3 regions of the Streptomyces sp. NPDC016469 genome follow, and region 1 is predicted to be linked to each of the others. Evidence: riboswitches for the same ligand, from Rfam matches in the RefSeq annotation. Region 1 holds a riboswitch; each other region holds the start of a gene.
The links. Region 1 has a riboswitch for thiamine pyrophosphate ahead of thiC (phosphomethylpyrimidine synthase ThiC). Riboswitches for the same ligand answer to the same signal wherever they lie in the genome.

Region 1 (7,639 bases):
GAGATATTCGCTGGGATGCCCTGGTGGGTGAAGTGGATCGCGGTGCCCGTGGTCGCGATCGTCGTGTTCGGTGGTCTGATCGCCAGCCTGGTCGCGTTCGTCGTCGGTCTGCTCTTCAAGATCCTGATCTTCGTGATCCTGGTCGGCGGGCTCGTCTTCGTCGTACGGAAGTTCATGTCCTCCTCCTCCCGAAACGGCTGGTGACCGCACGCCCGACGGGGGATTAGCCCAGCTGAGCTAAGGGAAAGGCGAATCGGCACCCGGTCACAGGGCGGCCGATACAGTGACAGTCCTCTGCCACCGCCTGGGAAAACACCGTAAGTCACCACCCCGACCAGTGGTTTGTACGGGATCCGGCCTCTGGACCCCCAGGTCCGTGGCAGACCTGTGGGGGCGGCCCCCACGGGCGGGCTGACCGCCCGTCACCACGCCTGGGGGTGACCGTTGACCACGGCATCGAGTACGGCTGTTCCGACGCTCATCGGGTCGGTACAGCGGGCGCTGAGGCTGCTGGAGGCTGTGGGCACCCATCGCGACGGGGCCCCGGCCAAACAGCTCGCGAGGGAAGCGGGGCTTCCCCTCCCCACCGCCTACCACTTGCTGCGGACCCTGACCCATGAGGGGTATCTGCGCCGGGAGAACGGCGTCTTCCACTTCGGCGCCGCCGCCGAACGGCTGATGGGCGACCGCGCCGCTCAGAACCGCCGCAGCATCATGGCCCGTTCGCTGGGCCGCTGGCGGGACATCGTCGGAGCCCCGGTGTACTGCGCCATCTACCGTGAGGGCGAGATCGAGCTCCTCGCCGTGGCGGACACCCCCGAGCGGCCGGCGGTCGACGAGTGGGCGGCGTTTCGCGAGACCGGGCACGCGCACGCGATCGGACAGTGTCTGCTGAGCCGGCTGGACGAGAAGGCCCGCGAGGACCACCTGGACCGGCACCCGGTGCGCCCGCTGACCCGGTACTCGGTGCGCGATCGTGCGGCGTTCCTCACCCGGCTGCGGTCGCTGGAGCGTACGGAACCGGTCATCGAGCGACAGGAGTACGCGCTCGGGACCGTCTGCGCGGCCATCCCGATCACGGCCGGATTCACCGCCGCCGCGATGGCCATTTCGGTCCCCCTCCACGAGGAAGATCGGTTGCTGCCCGCAGTCGAACGACTACGCGGTGAAGTGTCGAGCCTCTTGCGTTCGTTCGTGTTCTCTATCAGTATCTGAAAAATCACTCCTTGTGATCTGCTATCGCGTGCACCACGATGGCGTCAATAGGGCCATGGGGGATCATTCCTGGCCAGATTCATCTACTGCGGGGTTGAACGATGCGCGAGTCGGTTCAAGCTGAGGTCATGATGAGCTTCCTCGTCTCCGAGGAGCTCTCATTCCGTATCCCGGTGGAGCTCCGGTACGAAGTGTGCGATCCGTACGCGATCCGGATGACCTTCCATCTGCCCGGCGACGCCCCCGTCACCTGGGCCTTCGGCCGTGAGCTGCTGCTCGACGGCCTCAACAGCCCCAGTGGTGACGGCGATGTCCACATTGCGCCGACCGAGCCGGAAGGGCTGTGCGATGTCCACATCCGGCTGCAGGTGGGCGCCGACCGTGCGCTCTTCCGGGCGGGCACGGCACCTCTTGTCGCCTTCCTCGACCGTACGGACAAGCTGGTGCCCCTCGGACAGGAGTGCACGCTGGGTGACTTCGACGGCAACTTGGAGGAGGCGCTGGGGCGCATTCTGGCCGAAGAGCAGAACGCGGGCTGAAGCGGTCCGCGGCCCGGAGGGCGCCTTGCCACTCGAACACGACACCTGCCGATCGGGTGAATCACGCTGTGTGCTCCGGTCACGACCGCGCCCGCCGTCGTCGGCCCCGGCCGCTCCGCACGGGTGCCGAAGCCCCGGCTTCCGCGCCGACCCCCGTGCGGTCCGCGGAGACGACCAGCGCCGCGAGCGCTGTCGTCACCGGCACCGAGGCGACCAGTCCGATCGAGCCGACGAGGGTGCGCACGATCTCCTCCGCCACCAGCTCGCTGTTGGCGACCGTCCCCACACTGCTCTGCGCGACCGTGAAGAGCAGCAGGAGAGGCAGCGCGGCGCCCGCATAGGCGAGTACCAGGGTATTGACCACGGAGGCGATGTGATCGCGGCCGATTCTGATCCCTGCCCGGTAGAGCTGCTTCGCACTCATGGTGGGGTTCGCCCGGCGCAGCTCCCACACCGCCGAGGTCTGGGTGACCGTGACGTCGTCGAGCACTCCCAGGGAGCCGATGATGACGCCGGCCAGCAGCAGTCCGCTCATGTCGATGTGCGGATACAGGCCGTGGATGAGGCCGGTGTTGTCGTCGGTGTTCCCGCTCAGGCTCGCCCAGCCGATGAAGAGCGAGCCGAGCAGCCCGATCAGGAGCAGTGAGATCAGGGTGCCGATGACGGCGACGGAGGTCCGGGCGGTCGGCCCGTGGCAGATGTAGAGCGCGATCAGCATGATCGCTCCGGCCCCGACGACCGCCACCAGCAGCGGATTCGAGCCCTGCAGTATGGCCGGAAGGATGAACAGGGTCAGTACGGCGAATGACAGGGCGAGCGCCACCAGGGCCATGACCCCGCGCATTCTGCCCACGAGGACCACCGCGAGGGCGAAGATCCCGGCCAGCAGATACAAGGGGAACTTCCGGTTCACGTCCGTCACGGAGTACTGGAGGTCATGGGGCGCGTCGGGGGCGTACGCCACCACCACCCCCTGGCCCTCCCGCAGTTGCCTCGGTGCGTCCGGCTGCACGACCTCGACGAACCGGCGCCCCGTGTCGGGGCCGCTGGTGACCTCGACGGTGGCCTTCTCGCAGACGGCGCCGGACGCCGGCCGCCCCTCGGGGGGTTGGGTCTCGCCGCTGACGGGAAGCTGGGCGGCGTTCACATCCTTGCAGTCGACCTCGACGACGCTCACCACCTTTCCCTGCTGGGTCTGCCGGTCGAAGCCGACACCGGTCCGTTCGTGCGCCGGCGCACCACCCGGCCAGAGCGCCACGAGACCGACGAGTACGGCGGTCGCGAAGGGGATCAGTACGGCGGCGATCACCTTGCGCAGATGGGCGGAGACGGGTGCGGCCGGGCCATGGCTGTGCGTGTGCTGATGGCCCTGCGGTTCTGGGTCGTGATGAGGGGGCGTCACCGGCCGATCATCGCAAGAAGGAAGGGGCCCTCTGTTCAGGTCGCCCGTCCGGGGGCTAGCGTGGTGGCACCTTTGCACACGCGGGAGCTCGGAGCACCGGGCTGAGAGGGCGCTGACCGCCGTACGACCGTACGGGAGACGCTGCGCCGACCGCCGAACCTGTTACCGGGTAATGCCGGCGTAGGGAGTAGGTCTCATGACCACATCGGACACACGCACGCCTGCCTTCGATCAGAGCGACGAGGCCGGGAAGTCCATCGGCTGGCACAAGGGATACGTCCAGGGGCCGCGCCCCGACCTCCGGGTGCCGGTCCGCCAGGTGCACCTGACCAACGGCAAGGACGTGACGCTGTACGACACGTCCGGGCCCTACACCGACCCCGCGGCCGAGACGGACGTCCGGCGCGGTCTCGCACCGCTCCGGGAGAACTGGATCATCGCCCGCAGCGATACCGAGGAGTACGCGGGCCGCCCCGCCCGCCCCGAGGACGACGGGCTCAGGCACACCTCGCCGAGGGGCGGGCTGCGCAATCTGGACGCGGTGTTCCCCGGTCGGCCGCGCCGCCCGCGGCGGAGCCGGGACGGCCGGCCCGTCACCCAGCTCGCGTACGCCCGCAGGGGAGAGATCACCCCGGAGATGGAGTACGTCGCCGTCCGCGAGAACGTGGCGGCGGAGGTGGTGCGCGAGGAGATCGCGGCCGGCCGCGCGGTGCTGCCCGCCAACGTCAACCACCCGGAGACCGAGCCGATGATCATCGGCAAGCGGTTCCTGGTGAAGGTCAATGCCAACATCGGCAACTCCGCGGTGACGTCCTCCATCGAGGAGGAGGTGGACAAGATGACGTGGGCGACCCGGTGGGGCGCGGACACGGTCATGGACCTTTCCACCGGCCGCAACATCCACACCACCCGTGAGTGGGTTCTTCGCAATTCACCCGTACCGATCGGAACCGTCCCTCTCTACCAGGCCCTTGAGAAGGTCGACGGGCGGGCCGAGGAACTGACCTGGGAGATCTACAAGGACACCGTCATCGAGCAGGCCGAGCAGGGCGTGGACTACATGACGGTGCACGCCGGCGTACGCCTGCCGTACGTGCCGCTGACCGCCCGGCGCAAGACCGGAATCGTCTCCCGGGGCGGCTCGATCATGGCGGCGTGGTGCCTGGCGCACCACAAGGAGTCGTTCCTGTACGAGCACTTCGAGGAGCTCTGCGAGATCCTCGCCGCGTACGACGTGACGTACTCACTGGGCGACGGGCTGCGCCCAGGGTCGATCGCGGACGCCAACGACGAGGCCCAGTTCGCCGAACTGCGCACATTGGGCGAACTGAACACGGTCGCCAAGCGGTTCGGCGTGCAGACCATGATCGAGGGGCCGGGACATGTCCCGATGCACAAGATCAAGGAGAACATCGACCTTCAGCAGGAGATCTGCGAGGAGGCGCCGTTCTACACGCTCGGCCCGCTGACCACCGACATCGCGCCGGCGTACGACCACATCACCTCGGGCATCGGAGCCGCGATGATCGCCTGGTGGGGCACGGCGATGCTCTGCTACGTGACGCCCAAGGAGCACCTGGGGCTGCCGAACCGGGACGATGTGAAGACCGGGGTCATCACGTACAAGATCGCGGCCCATGCCGCCGATCTGGCCAAGGGGCATCCGGGCGCGCAGGAGTGGGACGACGCGCTCTCCGATGCTCGGTTCGAATTCCGCTGGGAGGACCAGTTCAACCTGGCGCTCGACCCGGACACGGCGCGGGAGTTCCACGACGAGACCCTGCCGGCCGAGCCCGCGAAGACGGCGCACTTCTGCTCGATGTGCGGTCCGAAGTTCTGTTCGATGAAGATCAGTCACAGCATCACCGAGCAGTTCGGCGGCGCGGACGGCACGGAGGCGACGGCCGAGGAGGTCGCCGAAGGGATGCTCCGCAAGTCGCGTGAATTCGCGGCGGGCGGGAACCGTGTCTATCTGCCGCTGGCCGACTGACCCGGCACGGACCGGTCGCGCACGGCTCCGGCGCCTTCCGCCGGGGCCGTGGCGGTCAGTCCAGCTCGTGCTCGGGACCGCCGAAGTCGGGGCTGGTGAAGTCCGGGCTGCTGTACGTGGGGCGGGGCGCTGCCGCCGGGCCCTCGGCCGGGCCGGCGAAGTCGGGCCTGCTGTAGCCGATCTTGGGGAGGCGGCCCGTCGGGCGCTGCGGGGCGGGGAGCGCGGGGCCGGTGCCGGGTTCGGTGAGGGCGTCGCGCAGGAAGGGCACGATGCCCCGCTCCAGCAGCGCCTGCCGCCAGGCGTCCTTGGCGAGGGTCACCTCGTCGGGCAGTTGCTCGCGGGCTTCCCTGGCCGGCAGGGACGTCGAGCCGTTGCGCAGGGCGGCGATGAGCAGGCCGATGGCCGCGACGAGGATGGCGGCGGCCGTGACGGCGGCGAAGAACCAGCCCGCGTCCACCATGGGGCCGGCGAACGCCGGTGGTGGTTCCAGCATCTTCAGGAGGTAGCCGGCCAGCAGGAATATGGCCGCCGCCGTGCCCGCCAGCATCGGCGCCAGGACGGTGACGACCGCTCCTATGCCGGCCCCCGACTGGCCGAGGCCGTCCGGGGCTGTGCCGGAAGCCGCGTCCCGGGCGGAGGCGCGTGCTTCGTCGCGGGCCTTCACGTACTGCTCGTACTCGGCGGTGGCCGTGGCGGTGATCAGGGCGACGGCGGCCAGCGCCATGGTGCGCAGCTGGGCGGCGTTGAGGCGTTCGCCGACGGCGGCCAGCTCCGGTCGTTCGTGTGCGTGACGCAGTGCGTCGTCGAGGAGCCGTTCGTACTCGGGCCGGTCCTCGGTCAGCAGGTGCGGAGCGCTGTTCATCTGCATCCCCCGATGCTCCGTCGGGCCTGTGTGCCCGCTGGGTCCGGGCAGTTCGGGCGGAAACGGAGGAGAGCCTGCTACTGATACGCCGATGGTAGAGCGCGCACGGCACGGGGTGACAGAGGGTTTACGGAAATAGCCCCCGTACTCGGCGTGGTCGGCCCGGGACGCGTCTTCCCCGCAGGGCGTCAGTCATGCAGGGGGAGTTGGACGACCAGTAGCTTTCCGGCCATGGTCACCCCGCCGTCCATGGCGATGGCGAGCCCGTCCGCGTACACATGCGGCCCGTCGACCTGCGGCCCGGCGCCGTCCTCGCCGTCCTCGGAGCCGACCTCGCCGGTCAGGTACGGGATGGGGCTGTGACCATGGACGACGCGCCGGCCGCCGTAGGCCGCCATCAGCTCCTGGACGGCTTGGGCGCCCGAGTCGTCGCGGAAGGCGAACCGCTTGGTGAGCTTGCGGAACAGGTCCCAGCACTCGTCGGCGTCGTTACGCGTGAGGATGGCGTGCACCGTGTCGTTGACGTCCTCGATGGTGGAGCCGTAGTCGAGGTACGCCGTGGTGTCCGAGTGCATCAGGAGGTGCCCGTCCTCCTCGACGACGGCGTCGAGCCGGGACATCCACTGGAGATGGACGTCCTGGAGGCGCTCCATGTCCGTCTTCTGCCCGCCGTTGAGCAGCCAGGCGGCCTGGAAGGTGGCGGTTCCCGCGCCGGAGTTCACCGGGGTGTCGCCGAACCGCTTGGCGCCGATGAGCAGCAGTTCGTGGTTGCCCATCAGGGCCTTGCAGTAGCCGCCGGCGGCCGCCGCCTCGGCGGAGAGCCGCATGACGAGGTCGATGACGCCGATGCCGTCGGGGCCCCGGTCGGTGAAGTCGCCGAGGAACCAGAGGCGCGCGTTGCCCGCCGCCCATCGGCCTTCGGAGTCGATCAGGCCCTGCTCGGCGAGGGCGGCGAGCAGCTCGTCCAGGTAGCCGTGGACGTCACCGACCACGTAGAGGGGGCCGAGGCCCGGATCGGCGGCGGGGCGCGGTTCGGGCACGGGCTGCACCTGGGCGGGTTTGTCGACGCTGATGACGGGAAGATCGCGCGCCGTCGGGGTGTACCCCTCCGGCGTCTCGCCCTCGGGGAAGGCGTTCCCCGGGTGCGGAGACGCGGGCGGTGCGGGGGACTGCGCATAGGGCGGCACGCGGAAGTCACGCAACGTCGCCGTCCGCACCACGGGTTCCTGACCGGCCCCCTGTGTCATCGACCCCTCCACACCACCGTCGCGCCGCCGTACACCTGACGGGCCCTGCTGGTCGGGTTGGTCCGCGGTGTCGTGCGCCCATCATAGGAATGCAGATCGTGCTCTGGGACGCACCCGGGGTGGTGAATCCTTCCGGATGCCAGGTTCGTCGGTCGATTGGTCCCAATTGGGATGATCAGTCCCCTGCCGGGGAACGCGGCGCACTGACCGTGGTGCGGGGCGGGCGGCGTTGCGAGGACGTCCGGACGATGAGCTCCGTCGGCACCACCCGTTCCACCGGACCGTCCTGGTCGATGCCCTCGATGGCGTCGATGAGCAGCTGGACGACCGCCGTGCCGATCCTCCGCGGCTTCAGCGAGAGCGTCGTGATGGGCGGTTCGGTCG
Region 2 (7,639 bases), on a different contig from region 1:
CCGCCGCCGACGCCCAGGACGATGAGCACCGCCAGGACCGCCGCGATCAGCCCGCGCCGAGGGCTGCCGAGCGGCCCCCTCCGGCGCGGCGGCAGCGGGTGCTGCGAGGGCGTGGGCGGGGGCATCTCCAGCCGGCTGGTGTGGTGGGCGGTGCCCAGGTCCTTCGGCAGTACCCGGGGGATCACCGTCGTCCGCGCGTCGCTCCCCTCCGCCGCACCGTCCGCACCGGGCTCCGGCCGGGCCCGCGGCGGTACGGCGTCGAGCTGCGCGTCCGTGAGCGCGGCGCGCGCCCGGCGGGCCCCGGCGAGCAGCGCCACCGCGTCGAACGGGCGGGCCTCCGGGTCCCGGGCGGTGGCGCTCGCCACCAGCGCGTCCAGCTCGGGCGCGAGACCGGGGACGACGGCGGACGGGGGTGGCACGTCCTCGTGCAGATGCTGGTAGATGACCTGGGCGGGGGACTCCCCGTCACGCGGCTTGTCGCCGGTCAGCATCTCGTACAGCACGACCCCGCAGGCGTACACGTCGGCCCGGGTGTCCGCCGTGCCGTGCTCGATCTGCTCCGGGGCGAGGTACGAGACGGTGCCGAGGATCGTCCCGGTGGTGTTCGTGACCGCGTCGACGGCCCGGACCAGACCGAAGTCGGCGACCTTGACCCGGCCGTCGTCCCCGATCAGCACGTTCTCCGGCTTCATGTCGCGGTGCACGAAGCCCGCCCGGTGCGCCGCGCCCAGGGCGGCGAGCACCGACTCCAGGATGTCCAGCGCCGCCCGCGGCCGGAGCGCGCCGCGCTCGCTCAGCACGTCGCGCAGCGTGCACCCGGCGACGTACTCCATGGCCAGGTAGACGTACTGACCCTGGGCGCCCTGGTCGAAGACCCCGACCACGTTGGGGTGGGCGAGATGCGCCACCGACTTGGCCTCGCGGATGAAGCGCTCGACGAACGAGGCGTCGGTCGCCAGGGCCGGGTGCATCACCTTGAGGGCGAGCACGCGGTCGAGCCGCATGTCCATGGCCCGGTAGACCGTGGCCATGCCGCCCACGGCGATGCGGGCATCGACGCGGTAGCGGCCGTCGAGCAGCTGCCCGACGAGGGGGTCCTGGAGGGTCGTATCCACCATGCGAGTCTACGAGCCGCCGCGGACGGGCCCGCCGCTGTGGGGCGAACCCGGCGCAGTACTGAAGCCGAGCCGTGACAGGGGCGCGCCGCCCGAGGCCGGAATCCCGGCCTCCAACGGCCTCCGGGCCCCGGAACTGTGGATTCCGGCACGTTGGCCCGGACCGGGGCGGCGCGTGACGCTCAGAACGCCGGCCGCTCCGGATCGAGCACCGCTCGCCCGGCCGTCGGCGAAGACGCCTCCGCGAAGTGGCGGCGCGGGATGCGCCCGGCCCGGTACGCGAGCCGCCCGCCCTCCACCGCGTGCCGCATCGCGGCGGCCATCAGCTCCGGCTCCTGGGCCCGGGTCACCGCCGAGGCGAGCATCACCGCCGAGCATCCCAGCTCCATCGCGAGCGCCGCGTCCGACGCGGTCCCGGCGCCGGCGTCCAGGATCACCGGCACCCCGGCCCGCTCGGCGATCAGCTGGAAGTTGTGCGGGTTGCGGATGCCCAGGCCCGAGCCGATGGGGGAGCCGAGCGGCATCACCGCCGCGCACCCCACGTCCTCCAGCTTCCGGGCCAGGACCGGGTCGTCATTGGTGTACGGCAGCACGGTGAACCCGTCGTCCACCAGGATCTCGGCGGCGTCCAGCAGCTCGACCGGGTCGGGCAGCAGGGTCCGCTCGTCGGCCACCACCTCCAGCTTGACCCAGTCCGTGCCCAGCGCCTCACGGGCCAAGCGGGCGGTGAGCACGGCCTCCCCGGCGGTGTAGCAGCCGGCGGTGTTCGGCAGCACCCGGATGGACAGCTTCCGCAGCACGGAGAGCACCGAGCCCTGCACGGTCGGGTCGAGGCGGCGCATGGCGACGGTGGTCAGCTCGGTGCCGGACGCGAGCAGCGACCGCTCCAGCACCTCCAGGCTGGGAGCCCCGCCGGTGCCCATGATCAGCCGGGAGGTGAAGTCGCTGCCGCCGAGGGTGAACAGGTCGTCGGACATCGTCAGCCTCCCTGGACCGCGGTCAGGACCTCGACCCGGTCGCCGTCGGTGAGCGCGGCGGCGGGCCACTGGTTGCGCGGCACCACGGTCTCGTTGAGGGCGGCGGCGACCCCCGTCGGGGCGTCGGTCAGCGTCGCGACGAGGGCGTCCAGGGTGGTGCCCGCGGCGACGACGGCCGGTGCGCCGTTCACGGACACGGTGAGCGGGGTGGGCTCGGTCATGCGGGCTGCTCCTGGGGTGCGGGGGCCGGGGCGAACCGGCCGGGGGAGAAGGGGCGGGCCGCCTCGGGCAGCTCGCCCTCGGCCAGCAGCGACGCCATGGCGTCCCCGGTGACGGGGGTGAGCAGCACGCCGTTGCGGTGGTGGCCGGTGGCGAGGTGGAGGCCGGGCAGCGCGGTGCGGCCGAGCAGCGGGGCGTTGTCGGGGGAAGCGGGGCGAAGGCCGGCGCGGGTCTCGGTGAGCGGCAGCTCGGTGATGCCGGGCACCAGCTCGTGGGCGTCGCGCAGCAGCTCGTAGACCCCGCCCGCCGTGACGGTGGTGTCCCAGCCCATCTCCTCGGTGGTGGCGCCGACCACCAGCTCACCGTTCTCGCGCGGTACGAGGTAGACATGGCTGCCCCGGACCACCGCGCGCACCGTGCGCGAGAGGAAGGGGGCGTACGCCGGGGGCACGGTGAGGCGCAGCACCTGGCCCTTGACCGGGCGCACCGGCGGCAGGACGTGGGCGGGGACCCCGGCGAGCCGCCCGCTGAGGCTGCCCCCGGCGAGCACGACCTGCCCGGCGGCCACCTCCGTACCCTCGTCGAGCACGGCTCCCGCGGCCCGGTCCGCGACCACGGACAGGCGGTCGGCGCGGTGGCGGTGGAAGACCACCCCGGCCCGTTCGCAGGCGGTCAGCAGCGCGGCGGCGAGGCGGCGCGGGTCGACCTGGTGGTCGCCGTCCACCCGCAGGCCGCCGCGCACGCCCGGGGCGAGCATCGGTTCCAGGCGGCGGCACTCGCGCCCGGTCAGCCACTCGGACTCCAGGCCCGAGCGGCGTTGCAGCTCGTGGAGTTCGCGCAGATGGGCGCGGTCGTCGGCGTCGAGCGCGACGGCCAGGGTGCCGCAGGCGCGGAAGCCGATGTCCTGCCCGCTCGCCTCCTCCAGCTCGGCCGTGAACGACGGATAGCGCCGGGCGGAGGCGAGGTTGAGCCCGAGCAGCGTCTCCTCGCCGTAGTGCAGTTCGGTGACGGCGGCCAGCATTCCGGCCGCCACCCGGGCCGCTCCGCCGCCCGGCTCGGGGTCGGCGAGCGCGGTGGACAGGCCGCGCTGTGCGGCCCGCCAGGCGGTCACCAGGCCGATGATGCCGCCCCCGATGACGAGGACGTCGGACCCTTCGGTGGGATGGGTGCGCATGGGCGTCCAGCCCCTCCCTTCGCCGGCATGACCCGGATCAGGTTCGTACGGTCGGAGGCCGCCAGCCTCCCTCTCAGCCCGGTGCGCCCGGGCTCCCGCGTGTCTTACGGTGGCCAGCCTAGACCCCGCCCGGCGGACCGGGTAGGGAGGGCCGGGGGAGGGGCCGCCCCTTTCCTGACGGCACGTCAGGTACGTAAGGTGGGCGGGTGAGCGAGCAGCAGCGGGCAGAGCGGACGGAACGCCGGGTCGTCGTGGCGGGCGCGGGCATGGCGGGTGTGCAGACCGCCGTCGCCCTGCGGGAACAGGGCTTCACCGGCCCCGTCACGCTGATCGGCGCCGAGCCCCACCAGCCCTACGACCGGCCCCCGCTGTCCAAGGCGGTGCTGCTCGGCAAGGCCGAGGAGTCCGCCTTCGACATCGACTTCGAGGACCTGGACATCGCCCTGCGCCTGGGCTGCGAGGTCACCGGGGTGCGCGCCGGCGACCACGAACTGGACACCTCCGAGGGCCCGGTCCCCTACGACGTCCTGGTCCTCGCCACCGGCGCCGAACCCGTCGCCCTGCCCGGCTCCGACGGGGTCCCCGGCGTCCATCTGCTGCGCACCCTCGACGACGCGGCCCGGCTGCGGCCCGTCCTGGAGGCGGGGCACCCCGTCGTGGTCGTCGGCGCCGGCTGGATCGGGGCCGAGTTCGCCACCGCCGCCCGCGCCGCCGGCTGCGAGGTCACCGTCGTGGAGGCCGCGGACCGCCCCCTGGCCGGCGCCCTGCCCGCCGAGGTCGCCGCCCCGATGGCCGCCTGGTACGAGGAGAGCGGCGCCCGGCTCCTCACCGGTGCCCGGGTCGCCCGCGTCGAGCCCGGCACGGTGGTCCTCGCCGACGGGCGCACCCTCCCGGCCGGCGCGGTCGTCGTCGGCATCGGCGCCCGCCCCGCCACCGGCTGGCTGGCCGGCTCCGGTATCGCGCTCGGGCCCGAGGGCTCGGTGACCGCCGACGCGGCGCTGCGCACCTCGCTGCCCGATGTGTACGCGGTCGGCGACTGCGCCTCCTTCCCCTCGGCCCGCTACGGCACCCGCCTGGTCGTCCACCACTGGGACAACGCCCTCCAGGGCCCCAGGACCGCCGCCGCCCACATCGCCGCCGCCGAGGACACGGCGGACATCCCGCCCTACGACCCGGTGCCCTACTTCTGGTCCGAGCAGTTCGGCCGGTTCGTGCAGTACGCCGGCCACCACGCGGACGCGGACACCCTGCTGTGGCGCGGCGACCCGGCCGGGCCCGCCTGGTCGGTGTGCTGGCTGCGCGACGGCGCCCTGGCCGCGGTGCTCGCGGTCGGCCGCCCGCGCGACCTGGCCCAGGGGCGCCGGCTCATCGAGGCGGGCCCCCGGCTCGACGCGGACCGGGCCGGGGACCCGTCCGTACCGCTCAAGTCGGCGGTTCTGCCGTGACCGCGCGGGACCTGAAGGGCCGAGTCCGGGTTTCGGCTGTCAGTCCGGGATGGCAGGCTTGTCCCGTGACCGAGATTGACGCAAAGATCGATGCTCTCGTCCCTGCCTGGCTCCACCTGCCCGACATCGCGGAAATGCTCGATGTCGAGGTGACGCGCGTGCGGCAGCTGGTCAAGGAGGGCCAGCTCATCGCCGTACGCCGTGGCGAGAACCGGACGCTTCAGGTGCCGGCCGCCTTCATCGACGGCAACAAGGTGGTCAAGGGCCTCTCCGGGACCCTGACGCTCCTGAAGGACGACGGCTTCTCCGACGAGGAGATGCTCGAATGGCTCTTCACCCCCGACCCGACCCTGCCCGGCACCCCCGCGCAGGCACTGAGTGAGAATCGCGGCACGGAGGTGAAGCGCCGCGCCCAGGCGCTCGCCGTCTGAACCGACCGGGGAAGCGGGCCGCACCGTGCGAGCGGGCGGCCCGCTTCCCCGCGCCGCACCACCGACCGCCGTCTTCCCCGGGGGGAACCGCACCATGTCCACACCTCGTGCGCAGCTGTCCGACGCCCGGCTCTACCTGTGCACGGACGCGCGCAGGCGCCAGGGCGACCTGCCCGACTTCCTCGACGCGGTCCTCGCCGGCGGGGTGGACATCGTCCAGCTCCGCGACAAGGGGATGGAGGCCGGGGAGGAGCTCGACCACCTCGCGGTCCTCGCGGACGCCTGCAAGCGGCACGGAAAGCTCCTCGCCGTCAACGACCGGGCGGACGTGGCCCACGCCATCGGCTCCGACGTGCTGCACCTGGGCCAGGGCGACCTGCCGGTGCCGGCGGCCCGGGCGGTCATCGGCGCCGAGCCGGTCATCGGCCGCTCCACGCACGCCGAGGCCGAGGTCGACGCCGCCGTCACCGAACCCGGCGTGGACTACTTCTGCACCGGCCCCTGCTGGCCCACCCCCACCAAGCCCGGCCGCCACGCGCCCGGTCTCGACCTCGTCCGCTACGCCGCCTCGCTCGCCCCCGCCCGCCCCTGGTTCGCCATCGGGGGCATCGACGCGGACAACCTCGACCAGGTGCTGGACGCCGGGGCCCGCAGGATCGTCGTCGTACGGGCCCTGACCGAGGCGTCCGACCCGGGCGCCGCCGCCGCTGAGCTGGCACGACGGGTCCGCGAGCGCGCCGGAGCCTGACGGGACGGCCGCGTTCGGAGCGGCGGCACCGGGCACGGGCCTGGGACGAACCTGTCCGAAGGATGGACAAGAATCAGTCAATTCCGGCAAATGACTCCGGTTCGGTTGGGAGCCCGCCCCGCCCTGGTTAACCTGCCCGTATGGCCCTTGGCACACCCTCCACCAGGACAGATCACGCGCGCACCGTGCGTGAGATGCTCGCGACCGGCGAGACCTCGTACTCGTTCGAGTTCTGGGCGCCCAAGACCGAGAAGGGCGAGCGCAACCTGTGGAACGCGCTGCGCCGGGTCGAGGCCGTCGCGCCGAGCTTCGTCTCGGTGACGTACGGCGCCGGCGGCTCCACCCGCGCCGGCACGGTGAAGGCCACCCAGGACATCGCCGCCGAGTCCACGCTCACCCCGGTCGCCCACCTCACGGCCGTCGACCACTCGGTCGCCGAACTGCGCAACATGGTCGGCCAGTACGCGGACGCCGGCATCCGGAACATCCTCGCCGTGCGCGGGGACCCGCCGGGCGACCCGATGGGCCCCTGGGTCGAGCACCCGCAAGGCGTGAAGTACGCGGCGGACCTGGTCCGGCTGATCAAGGAGGCCGGCGACTTCTGCGTGGGCGTCGCGGCGTTCCCCGAGAGGCACCCGCGCTCCGACGACTGGGACACCGACGTCCGGCACTTCGTGGACAAGTGCCGCGCGGGCGCCGACTACGCGATCACGCAGATGTTCTTCGATCCGGAGGCGTATCTCCGGATGCGTGACCGGGTGGTCGCGGCGGGTTGCGAAACCCCGATCATCCCCGAGGTCATGCCGGTCACCAACGTCCGGCAACTGGAGCGGTTCTCCCAGCTCAGCGACGCGAAGCTGCCCGACGACCTGAAAGAGCGCATCCTCGCCGCCAAGGACGACCCCGCCGCTGTACGCTCCATTGGCATCGACTTCGCAACGCGGTTCAGCGCGAAGCTGCTCTCCGAGGGTGTGCCCGGACTGCACTTCATCACGCTGAACAACTCGACTGCGACGCTCGAGATCTACGAGAATCTCGGACTGCACAAGCAGTCGTGACCGGCCGTACCCGCCACCGTCCGGGGCGGTGGCCGTAGAAGGGGGCGGGCATGGGCTGGACAGTCCTCTACATCGCGTTCGGTGTCGTCGCGCTGTGGCTGCTCGGCGAAGTGCTGCTGCAGTACAAGGCGCGGCTGCGCTGGCGCCTCCTCGCCTTCACCGGCTTCCTCTGCGTGGTGATCGGCGTCCTGATGCCGTCCGTTCCCGTCATCGCCCTCGGCGCGGTCGCCTTCGCCACCGGCCAGACCTACGTCACGCTCTCGTTCCGCAAGGGCTTCTCCACCGGCTGGGCCATAGGGGGCAAGCCCGGCGCGAGCCGCCGCCGGCGCGGCGCGGCCGAACGCAAGCCCACGCTGGAGGTCTCGGACCTGGAGGTGGAGTACGAGGGCGGCGCCCCCGACGCCCCGTCCGCCCCGCCGTCCGCCCCCACCGCCGTCTACGCGACCGAACCGATGCCCGAGGACACCGGCCA
Region 3 (7,639 bases), on a different contig from region 1:
GCGCTGCCTCTGATCCCCTGAGCGCGACTGGACGCGACTGGACGCGACCACCGGACCGGCCGGGCTCCTTGCCCGGCCGGTTTCGCGTGTTTCCGGGTGCCCGCCCGGATCGGATCAGCGTTTCGTAGCATGAGCTGCGTGGAGAGCCCGGAGGAGAACAAGAGCGGCCACGGCGACGAGATCGAGTCGCTGGCCGAGTTCGACGCGGCGGTGGCCGCCGGTTCGCTGGCCGGGCGCCGCGTGCAGTCGGTGGACCTGACGGAGCGGAGCGCGGCGCTGCTGGCCACGGACACCGCCGGCGCCGTGTTCCTCGGCTGCCCGATGGAGCCCGGCCCCGAGGAGAAGGTCCGGGCCGGCGGCGCCTTCGTCTTCCCGCCCGTCCCCGGACTGCCCTTCGACCCGTACCGGGGCCTGCTCTACTCCCCCGACGCGCTCTACGACGGACTCGCGAGGGAGGGGTACGCGTCCACGCCGGACGCCCTGGCCCACGACTGGTTCCGGCGGACCCGGTCGGACGGGGACGCGTTCGCCTCGATGCTCCGGGCGCTCCACGACGACGCGATCTCGGACGCGCTGGAGGAGGCGCTCGCCGGGGCCCGGGTGGCCGGTGTGATGGGCGGGCACGCGACGCCCCGGGGCAGCGCCGGCTACGCGGCGGCGGCCCGGCTCGGCAGGACCCTGGCCCGCAGCGGCCTCACCGTGGCGACCGGGGGCGGCCCGGGCGCGATGGAGGCGGCCAACCTGGGGGCGTACGCGGCGCCGCACGCCGACACGATGCTGGACGAGGCGTGCGCGATGCTCGGCGCGGTGCCGTCCTTCACCCCCTCGGTCACCGACTGGGCGCGGGCCGCCTTCGCGGTACGGGAGCGCTGGCCGGGCGGTGGCCCGTCCGTGTCGATCCCCACCTGGTTCTACGGCCACGAGCCGCCGAACCCGTTCGCCGGACACATCGCCAAGTACTTCACCAACGCGCTGCGCGAGGACGGGCTGCTGGCCCGGTCGAGCGCGGGCGTGATCTTCCTCCCCGGCGCGGCCGGGACCGTCCAGGAGATATTCGACAGCGCTACCCCGAACTACTACGAGTCACGCGGCGAACCCGTCCCGATGGTGCTGGTGGGCCACGACCACTGGACGCGCGAGCTTCCCGCCTGGCCGCTCCTGCAAACCCTGGCATCCGGCCGCAAGATGGAGGCCCGCATCGCCCTGGTCGACACGGTGGAGGAAGCGCCCGACGCCCTTGCCCGCCTCTCGGGGGCGTAAACCGTCAGAACAGCGCGGGCAGCACCACGCACTCCGACGCGTCGAAGCCGACGCCCACCCGCTCGCCCTCCTCCGGCGTCCCGCGCAGCGGGCATTCGGCCTCCAGCACCGGACCGCGCTCCGGGTGCAGGGTCACGGCAACGTGGCTGCCCCGGAAGGTGCGGGCGCCCACGACGCAGCGCAGCCCCTTCTCCGGCCCGCCGATCCGCACCCCGGCCGGCCGCACCAGCAGATCGCACGCCCCCTGCGGCGACCCGGCCGGCACCGGCACCTCGCCCCACTCCGTGTCCGCCGCCTCCCCCTCGACGGTCGCCTCGACCACGTTGTCGAAGCCCAGGAACCGCGCCACGAAGGCCGACGCGGGGCGCTGCCACACCTCCAGCGGGGTGCCCACCTGGGCGACGCGGCCCTCGCGCATCACGACGACCCGGTCGGCCAGCGCGAACGCCTCGCCCTGGTCGTGGGTGACGGCGAGCACGGTGGTGCCGAGGCGGCCGAAGAGGGCGCGCAGTTCCACGACGAGCCGTTCGCGCAGGCTGCGGTCCAGCTGGCCCAGGGGCTCGTCGAGCATCAGCAGCCTGGGCCGGGGGGCGAGGGCCCGGGCGAGGGCGACGCGCTGCTGCTCGCCGCCGGAGAGCGCGGCGACGGCGCGGCGTTCGGCGCCGGGGAGGCCCACGAGGTCGAGGAGTTCGGCGACCCGGCGGTCCTGTTCTCCCCGGCCGACCCCGTGCATCCGGAGGCCGAAGGCGACGTTGGCGCCGACGTCCCGGTGCGGGAAGAGCTGGTGGTCCTGGAACATCAGGCCGAGGCCGCGCCGGTGGACCGGGATGCCCTCCTGGTCGGTGCCGTCGAGCAGGACCCGGCCGCCGTCCGCCTCCTGGAGCCCGGCGACCAGGCGCAGCAGGGTGGACTTGCCGCTGCCGCTCGGCCCGAGGACGCAGACGGTCTCATGGTCGGCGACCTCCAGGTCGACCCCGTCGAGCGCGGCCCGGTCACCGAAGCGGACGGTGGCCGATTCGAGCGTCAGCATCGTTCAGAACTCCCCGGATCGGTCGGTGCGGATGCGTTCGAGCAGCAGCAGCGAGACCGCGCACACGAGCATCAGGATGGTGCTGAGGGCCATGGCCTGGCCGTAGTTGAGGTCCCCGGACCGGCCGAGCAGCCGGGCCACGGCCACCGGCAGCGTCGGGTTGTCGGGCCGTGCGATGAACACGGTCGCGCCGAACTCCCCCAGCGACACGGCGAACGCGAACCCGGCGGCGACCAGCAGCGCCCGCCGCACGAGCGGGAAGTCCACCTCGCGCCAGGCCCGCAGCGGCGAGGCCCCGAGGACCGCCGCCGCCTCCCGCAGCCGGGCGTCCACCGCTCGCAGCACCGGCAGCATGGTCCGTACCACGAAGGGCACCCCGACCAGCGCCTGGGCGAGCGGCACCAGGATCCAGGAGGTACGGAGGTCCAGCGGCGGCTTGTCCAGGGTGATCAGGAAGCCGAAGCCGACGGTGACCGCGGAGACCCCGAGCGGCAGCATCAGCAGCGCGTCGAAGCCCCGGACGAGCCGGCCCGCCCGCCGGGTGAGCGCGGCGGCGGCGAGCCCGCCGACGACGAGGGCGATCAGGGTCGCGACGAGGGCGTAGCGCAGCGAGTTCCCGATGGCCTCGACGGGCGCGACCAGGAACGTACCGCTGTTGGCGTCAGCCGAGGTCAGCGCGCGGTAGTAGGCGAGACCGGAGCCGCCCAGCGAGCGTTCCACGAGGACGGCGAGCGGCAGCAGTACCAGCACCAGCACGCTCAGCAGCACTCCTGCGAGCAGCACCCACTGCCCGGCACCGCTCGGCCTGCGCTCCGTCTGTGCCGGGTCGACCAGCTTCAGCGCGCGCTCCCTGCGGCGTACGGTCCAGGCGTGCACGGCGAGGATCGCGCCGACGGCGGCGAACTGCACGAGCGTCAGTACGGCGGCCGTGGGCAGGGCGAGCAGCTGCGCGGTCTGCCGGTAGATCTCCACCTCCAGGGTGGAGAAGCCGGGCCCGCCGAGGATCTGTACGACCCCGAAGGAGGTGAAGGTGAAGAGGAAGACCATCAGGGCGGCGGCCGCCACGGCCGGGGCCAGCGCGGGCAGCGTGACGCGCCGCCAGGCGGTGAACCTGCTCGCGCCGAGCACCCGGGCGGCCTCCTCCTGGCGCGGGTCGAGCTGCGCCCAGAGCCCGCCGACGGTGCGGACGACGACCGCGTAGTTGAAGAACACATGGGCCAGCAGGATCGCCCACACGGTGGTGTCCAGCCGTACGCCCCACAGCTCGTCCAGCAGCCCGCCCCGCCCGAGCAGCGCGAGGAAGGCGGTGCCCACGACGACGGTCGGCAGCACGAACGGGACCGTGACCACGGCCCGCAGCACCTGCTTGCCGGGGAAGTCGAACCGGGCGAAGACATACGCGCCGGGCAGCGCGATCAGCAGGGTCAGCGCGGTCGAGGCGAGCGCCTGCCACAGCGTGAACCAGAGGACGTCCCGGATCTCCGGCCGGGCCAGCACCTCGCCGATCCGGCCGAACTGCCAGACGCCGTCCGCCTTGAGCCCCCGGCCCACGATGGCGGCGACCGGATAGGCGAAGAACACGGCGAAGAACGCGACGGGCACGGCCATGAGGCCGAGCCGCACCGCGGCCGCGCGACGGGCCCGGGCGCGTGCGGACCTCCCGCGCGCGCCCGGACCGCGTACGGGAGTCTTCGCTACTTCACTACGAGCGAGGACCATGACTGGACCCACTGCTCACGGTTCTTGGCGATGGTGTCCGGGGCGACGGTCGCCGGCTTGTCGGCGGTGGCACCGAACTTCGTGAAGAGCTCGGGCACCTTCGCGTCCTTCGCGACCGGGCTGACGAACATGGTGAGCGGCATGTCCTCCTGGAACCTCTTCCCGATCAGGAAGTCCAGCAGGGCCTTGCCGCCCGCCTCGTTCTTCGCGCCGTCCAGCAGACCGGCGAATTCGATCTGGCGGAAGCACGTTCCGGTGGCGACCCCGGTGGGCGCGGTCTTCGGCCGCGGGTCCGCGTACAGCACCTCGACGGGCGGACTGGAGGCGTAGCTGACGACGAGCGGCCGGTCGGCCTTGGCCTTCTTGCCGCCGGCCGAACCGGAGAACTCCTCGTTGTACGCCTGCTCCCAGCCGTCCACGACCTTGACGCCGTTGTCCTTCAGCTTCTTCCAGTAGTCCTGGTAGCCGTCCTCGCCGAAGGTGGCGACGGTGCCGAGGAGGAAGCCGAGGCCGGGCGAGGAGGTCGCGGCGTTCTCGGTGACGAGCAGGTCCTTGTACGCGGGCTTCGCCAGGTCGGCGAAGGTCTTCGGCGGCGCGAGCTTCTTGTCGGCGAAGTACTTCTTGTCGTAGTTGACGCAGATGTCACCGGTGTCGACCGGGGTGACCCGGTGCTTGTCCGCGTCCAGCTGGACATCGGCCGGGACCCGGTCCAGGCCCTTGGCCTCGTACGGCGTGAACAGGCCGTTGTCCAGGGCGCGCGAGAGCAGGGTGTTGTCGACTCCGAAGAACACGTCGCCCCGCGGGGAGCCCTTGGTCAGGATCTCCTGGTTGAGGGCGGCGCCCGCGTCCCCGCTCTTGAGGACCTTGACGGTGTAGCCGGTCTCGCGGGTGAACTCCTTCAGCACGTCCTTGGAGGCGTTGAAGGAGTCGTGGCTGACGAGGGTGACGGTCTTGGAACCGGCGCCCTTGGTGGAGCCGGAACCGGACGCCGAGTCGTCGGAACTCCCGCAGCCGGCCAGCGCGGTGACGCCGAGCGCGGCGGCGACGGCCGCCACCGCGGCCTTCTGGGTGGTGCTCATGTGTGATTCCTCCTGGAGTGACCAGGAAGAGACGCGGCCCTGCCCGCACACCGGCCGGAACCGGAAGCGGGCAGGGCGCAACAGCTTGAGTATGGTCCGAACTTCCTACCCGGAATGACCCGGGCGAGGTTCAGAGGGTCTGCGGCCAACCTGTCCTTGGTGCCGCACTCTCAGCGCTGTGGCGCTCCCCTGTCGGAATATGCAGTTGATTTCGGCCCCAGGCTACACGGCCGTTTTCGGCCGGGGCCCCGGGCACCGACGACCGCCCGCCCTCAGCGCTCGGAGGCCGCCAGCTGCCCGCAGGCGCCGTCGATCTCCTGGCCGCGGGTGTCGCGGACGGTGACCGGCACGCCGTGGCTCGCGATGGCCTCCACGAACGCCCGCTCGTCCTCGGGCCGCGAGGCGGTCCACTGGGAGCCGGGCGTCGGGTTCAGCGGGATGAGGTTGACGTGGACCCGCTTGCCCTTGAGGAGGCGGCCGAGCAGGTCGCCGCGCCACGCCTGGTCGTTGATGTCGCGGATCAGGGCGTACTCGATGGAGATGCGGCGGCCGGACTTCTCCGCGTACTCCCACGCGGCGTCCAGCACCTCGCGCACCTTCCACCGGGTGTTCACCGGCACGAGGGTGTCGCGCAGTTCGTCGTCCGGGGCGTGCAGCGAGACGGCGAGGCGGCACTTGAAGCCCTCGTCGGCGAACCGCAGCATCGCGGGCACCAGGCCGACGGTCGACACGGTGATCCCGCGCTGCGAGAGGCCGAGGCCGTCGGGCTCGGGGTCGGTCAGCCGGCGGATCGCGCCGACGACGCGGTTGTAGTTGGCCAGCGGCTCGCCCATGCCCATGAACACGATGTTGGAGAGCCGGGCGGGGCCGCCGGGGACCTCGCCGTCACGCAGCGCGCGCATGCCGTCCACGATCTGATGGACGATCTCCGCGGTGGAGAGGTTGCGGTCGAGACCGGCCTGCCCGGTCGCGCAGAACGGGCAGTTCATCCCGCAGCCGGCCTGCGAGGAGATGCACATCGTGACCCGCTCCGGGTAGCGCATCAGCACGGACTCGACCAGCGTCCCGTCGTGCAGCTTCCACAGGGTCTTACGGGTGGTGTCGTCGTCGCAGCTGATGTGCCGGACGACGGTCATCAGGTCGGGGAACATCGCCTCGGCGAGCTTGTCCCGCGATCCGGCCGGGATGTTGGTCCACTCGGCCGGGTCGTGCGCGTACCGCGCGAAGTAGTGCTGCGAGAGCTGCTGGGCGCGGAACGGCTTCTCGCCGATCGCGGCGACGGCCTCCCTGCGCTCGGCGGGCGTGAGGTCGGCGAGGTGCCGCGGCGGCTTCTTGGCTCCGCGGGGCGCGACGAAAGTGAGTTCTCCGGGCTTAGGCATGGTTCTTCCAGTGTCGCAGACGCGCGGAGGTACCCCGGTGCGGTCGCGGTGAGGGGCGGCTCACGGGGTAACCGGGACAACACAGGGAGTTCCGCAGCCGCCGCAGGAGGTAGGTGCCGTGCACACCGTCAAACACTGGTTCAACGACAGCCTGATCGGGCAGGGCCTGGTGGTCTTCGGGCTCGGTGTGGGCCTGAACGCGCTGTTACACCGCGACGAGCATCCGGCCATGTGGCTGGTCCAGGGCGCCGTCTACACCATCGTCGTGATGGTGGCCGTGGCCCTCCAGCGGAGGCGGACGAGCCGGGTCACGGGTGCCTCCCCCGGCGCCGTCGCCGGCCTCCTGCGCAAGATCCGCCACCACGAGGTGCCGCGCGACCCGCAGGAGCGGGCGGTGATGCGACGGCTGGTCGACGACCAGCTGGGCAGGATGGAGCGGGGCCGGCGGTGGCTGCCGTACTGGCTGGGCGCCATGGGCCTGGTCGCGATCGGTCTGCTCGTCCTGAGCTCTGCCGGCGGCTCCCTCGGGTTCGCCCTGGTCTTCGCCCTCTTCGTGGCGGCTTTCTGCGCCTGGATCCTCTGGACGCGCCGCCGGGCCTTGAACCTCTACCGCGACATGCGGACGGCGCTGCGCGACCACGGTTGACGCCACCCATGGCTGAGGGGTCACCGCTCGCGAGCGGTGACCCCTCAGCCATGGGTGCGAGCCGGTCTCAGCCCGAGCCGACGAACAGCACCAGCAGCAGCCAGACCACCGGGGCGGTCGGCAGCAGCGAGTCCAGCCGGTCCATGATCCCGCCGTGGCCGGGCAGCAGCGTACCCATGTCCTTGATCCCGAGGTCCCGCTTGATCATGGACTCACCCAGGTCGCCCAGGGTGGCGCTGGCCGCGACCGCGAGGCCCAGCAGCAGCCCCTGCCACCAGGAACCGCCGTCGATCAGGAACTGCATGCACAGCGCACCGGCCACCATGGCGAAGGCGACCGCCCCGAGCAGGCCCTCGCGGGTCTTGCCGGGGCTGATGCGCGGAGCCAGCTTGTGCTTGCCGAACCGCCAGCCGACCGCGTACGCCCCCGTGTCGCTGACCACGGTCAGCAGCAGGAAGGTCAGCACCCGCTGCGGGCCGTCGTCGGCCGTCAGGAGCAGGGCGACGAAGGTGGCCAGGAAGGGCAC

Region 2: it holds a riboswitch for thiamine pyrophosphate, as region 1 does, so the genes downstream of both, thiO (glycine oxidase ThiO) here and thiC (phosphomethylpyrimidine synthase ThiC) in region 1, are expected to answer to the same signal.
Region 3: it holds a riboswitch for thiamine pyrophosphate, as region 1 does, so the genes downstream of both, ABZ565_RS21625 (thiamine ABC transporter substrate-binding protein) here and thiC (phosphomethylpyrimidine synthase ThiC) in region 1, are expected to answer to the same signal.

Annotation. Positions count from the first base shown of each region.
Region 1 covers NZ_JBEYCQ010000016.1:166,166-173,804, reverse strand. Annotated here, with positions in the region: gene ABZ565_RS20220 (DUF5326 family protein) at 1-204, shown strand, start outside; gene ABZ565_RS20215 (helix-turn-helix domain-containing protein) at 445-1,215, shown strand; gene ABZ565_RS20210 (SsgA family sporulation/cell division regulator) at 1,317-1,754, shown strand; gene ABZ565_RS20205 (YibE/F family protein) at 1,834-3,156, opposite strand; TPP riboswitch at 3,227-3,360, shown strand; gene thiC (phosphomethylpyrimidine synthase ThiC) at 3,353-5,146, shown strand; gene ABZ565_RS20195 (hypothetical protein) at 5,202-6,014, opposite strand; gene ABZ565_RS20190 (metallophosphoesterase) at 6,197-7,255, opposite strand; gene ABZ565_RS20185 (LacI family DNA-binding transcriptional regulator) at 7,431-7,639, opposite strand, start outside.
Region 2 covers NZ_JBEYCQ010000030.1:48,339-55,977, forward strand. Annotated here, with positions in the region: gene pknB (Stk1 family PASTA domain-containing Ser/Thr kinase) at 1-1,115, opposite strand, end outside; gene ABZ565_RS28340 (thiazole synthase) at 1,298-2,092, opposite strand; gene thiS (sulfur carrier protein ThiS) at 2,095-2,313, opposite strand; gene thiO (glycine oxidase ThiO) at 2,310-3,485, opposite strand; TPP riboswitch at 3,483-3,594, opposite strand; gene ABZ565_RS28355 (FAD-dependent oxidoreductase) at 3,692-4,930, shown strand; gene ABZ565_RS28360 (Rv2175c family DNA-binding protein) at 4,996-5,361, shown strand; gene thiE (thiamine phosphate synthase) at 5,456-6,109, shown strand; gene metF (methylenetetrahydrofolate reductase [NAD(P)H]) at 6,250-7,167, shown strand; gene ABZ565_RS28375 (hypothetical protein) at 7,218-7,639, shown strand, end outside.
Region 3 covers NZ_JBEYCQ010000018.1:78,872-86,510, reverse strand. Annotated here, with positions in the region: gene ABZ565_RS21645 (hypothetical protein) at 1-21, shown strand, start outside; gene ABZ565_RS21640 (LOG family protein) at 130-1,260, shown strand; gene ABZ565_RS21635 (ABC transporter ATP-binding protein) at 1,265-2,290, opposite strand; gene ABZ565_RS21630 (iron ABC transporter permease) at 2,294-3,898, opposite strand; gene ABZ565_RS21625 (thiamine ABC transporter substrate-binding protein) at 3,985-5,088, opposite strand; TPP riboswitch at 5,173-5,289, opposite strand; gene rlmN (23S rRNA (adenine(2503)-C(2))-methyltransferase RlmN) at 5,361-6,467, opposite strand; gene ABZ565_RS21615 (hypothetical protein) at 6,586-7,113, shown strand; gene ABZ565_RS21610 (phosphatidate cytidylyltransferase) at 7,181-7,639, opposite strand, start outside.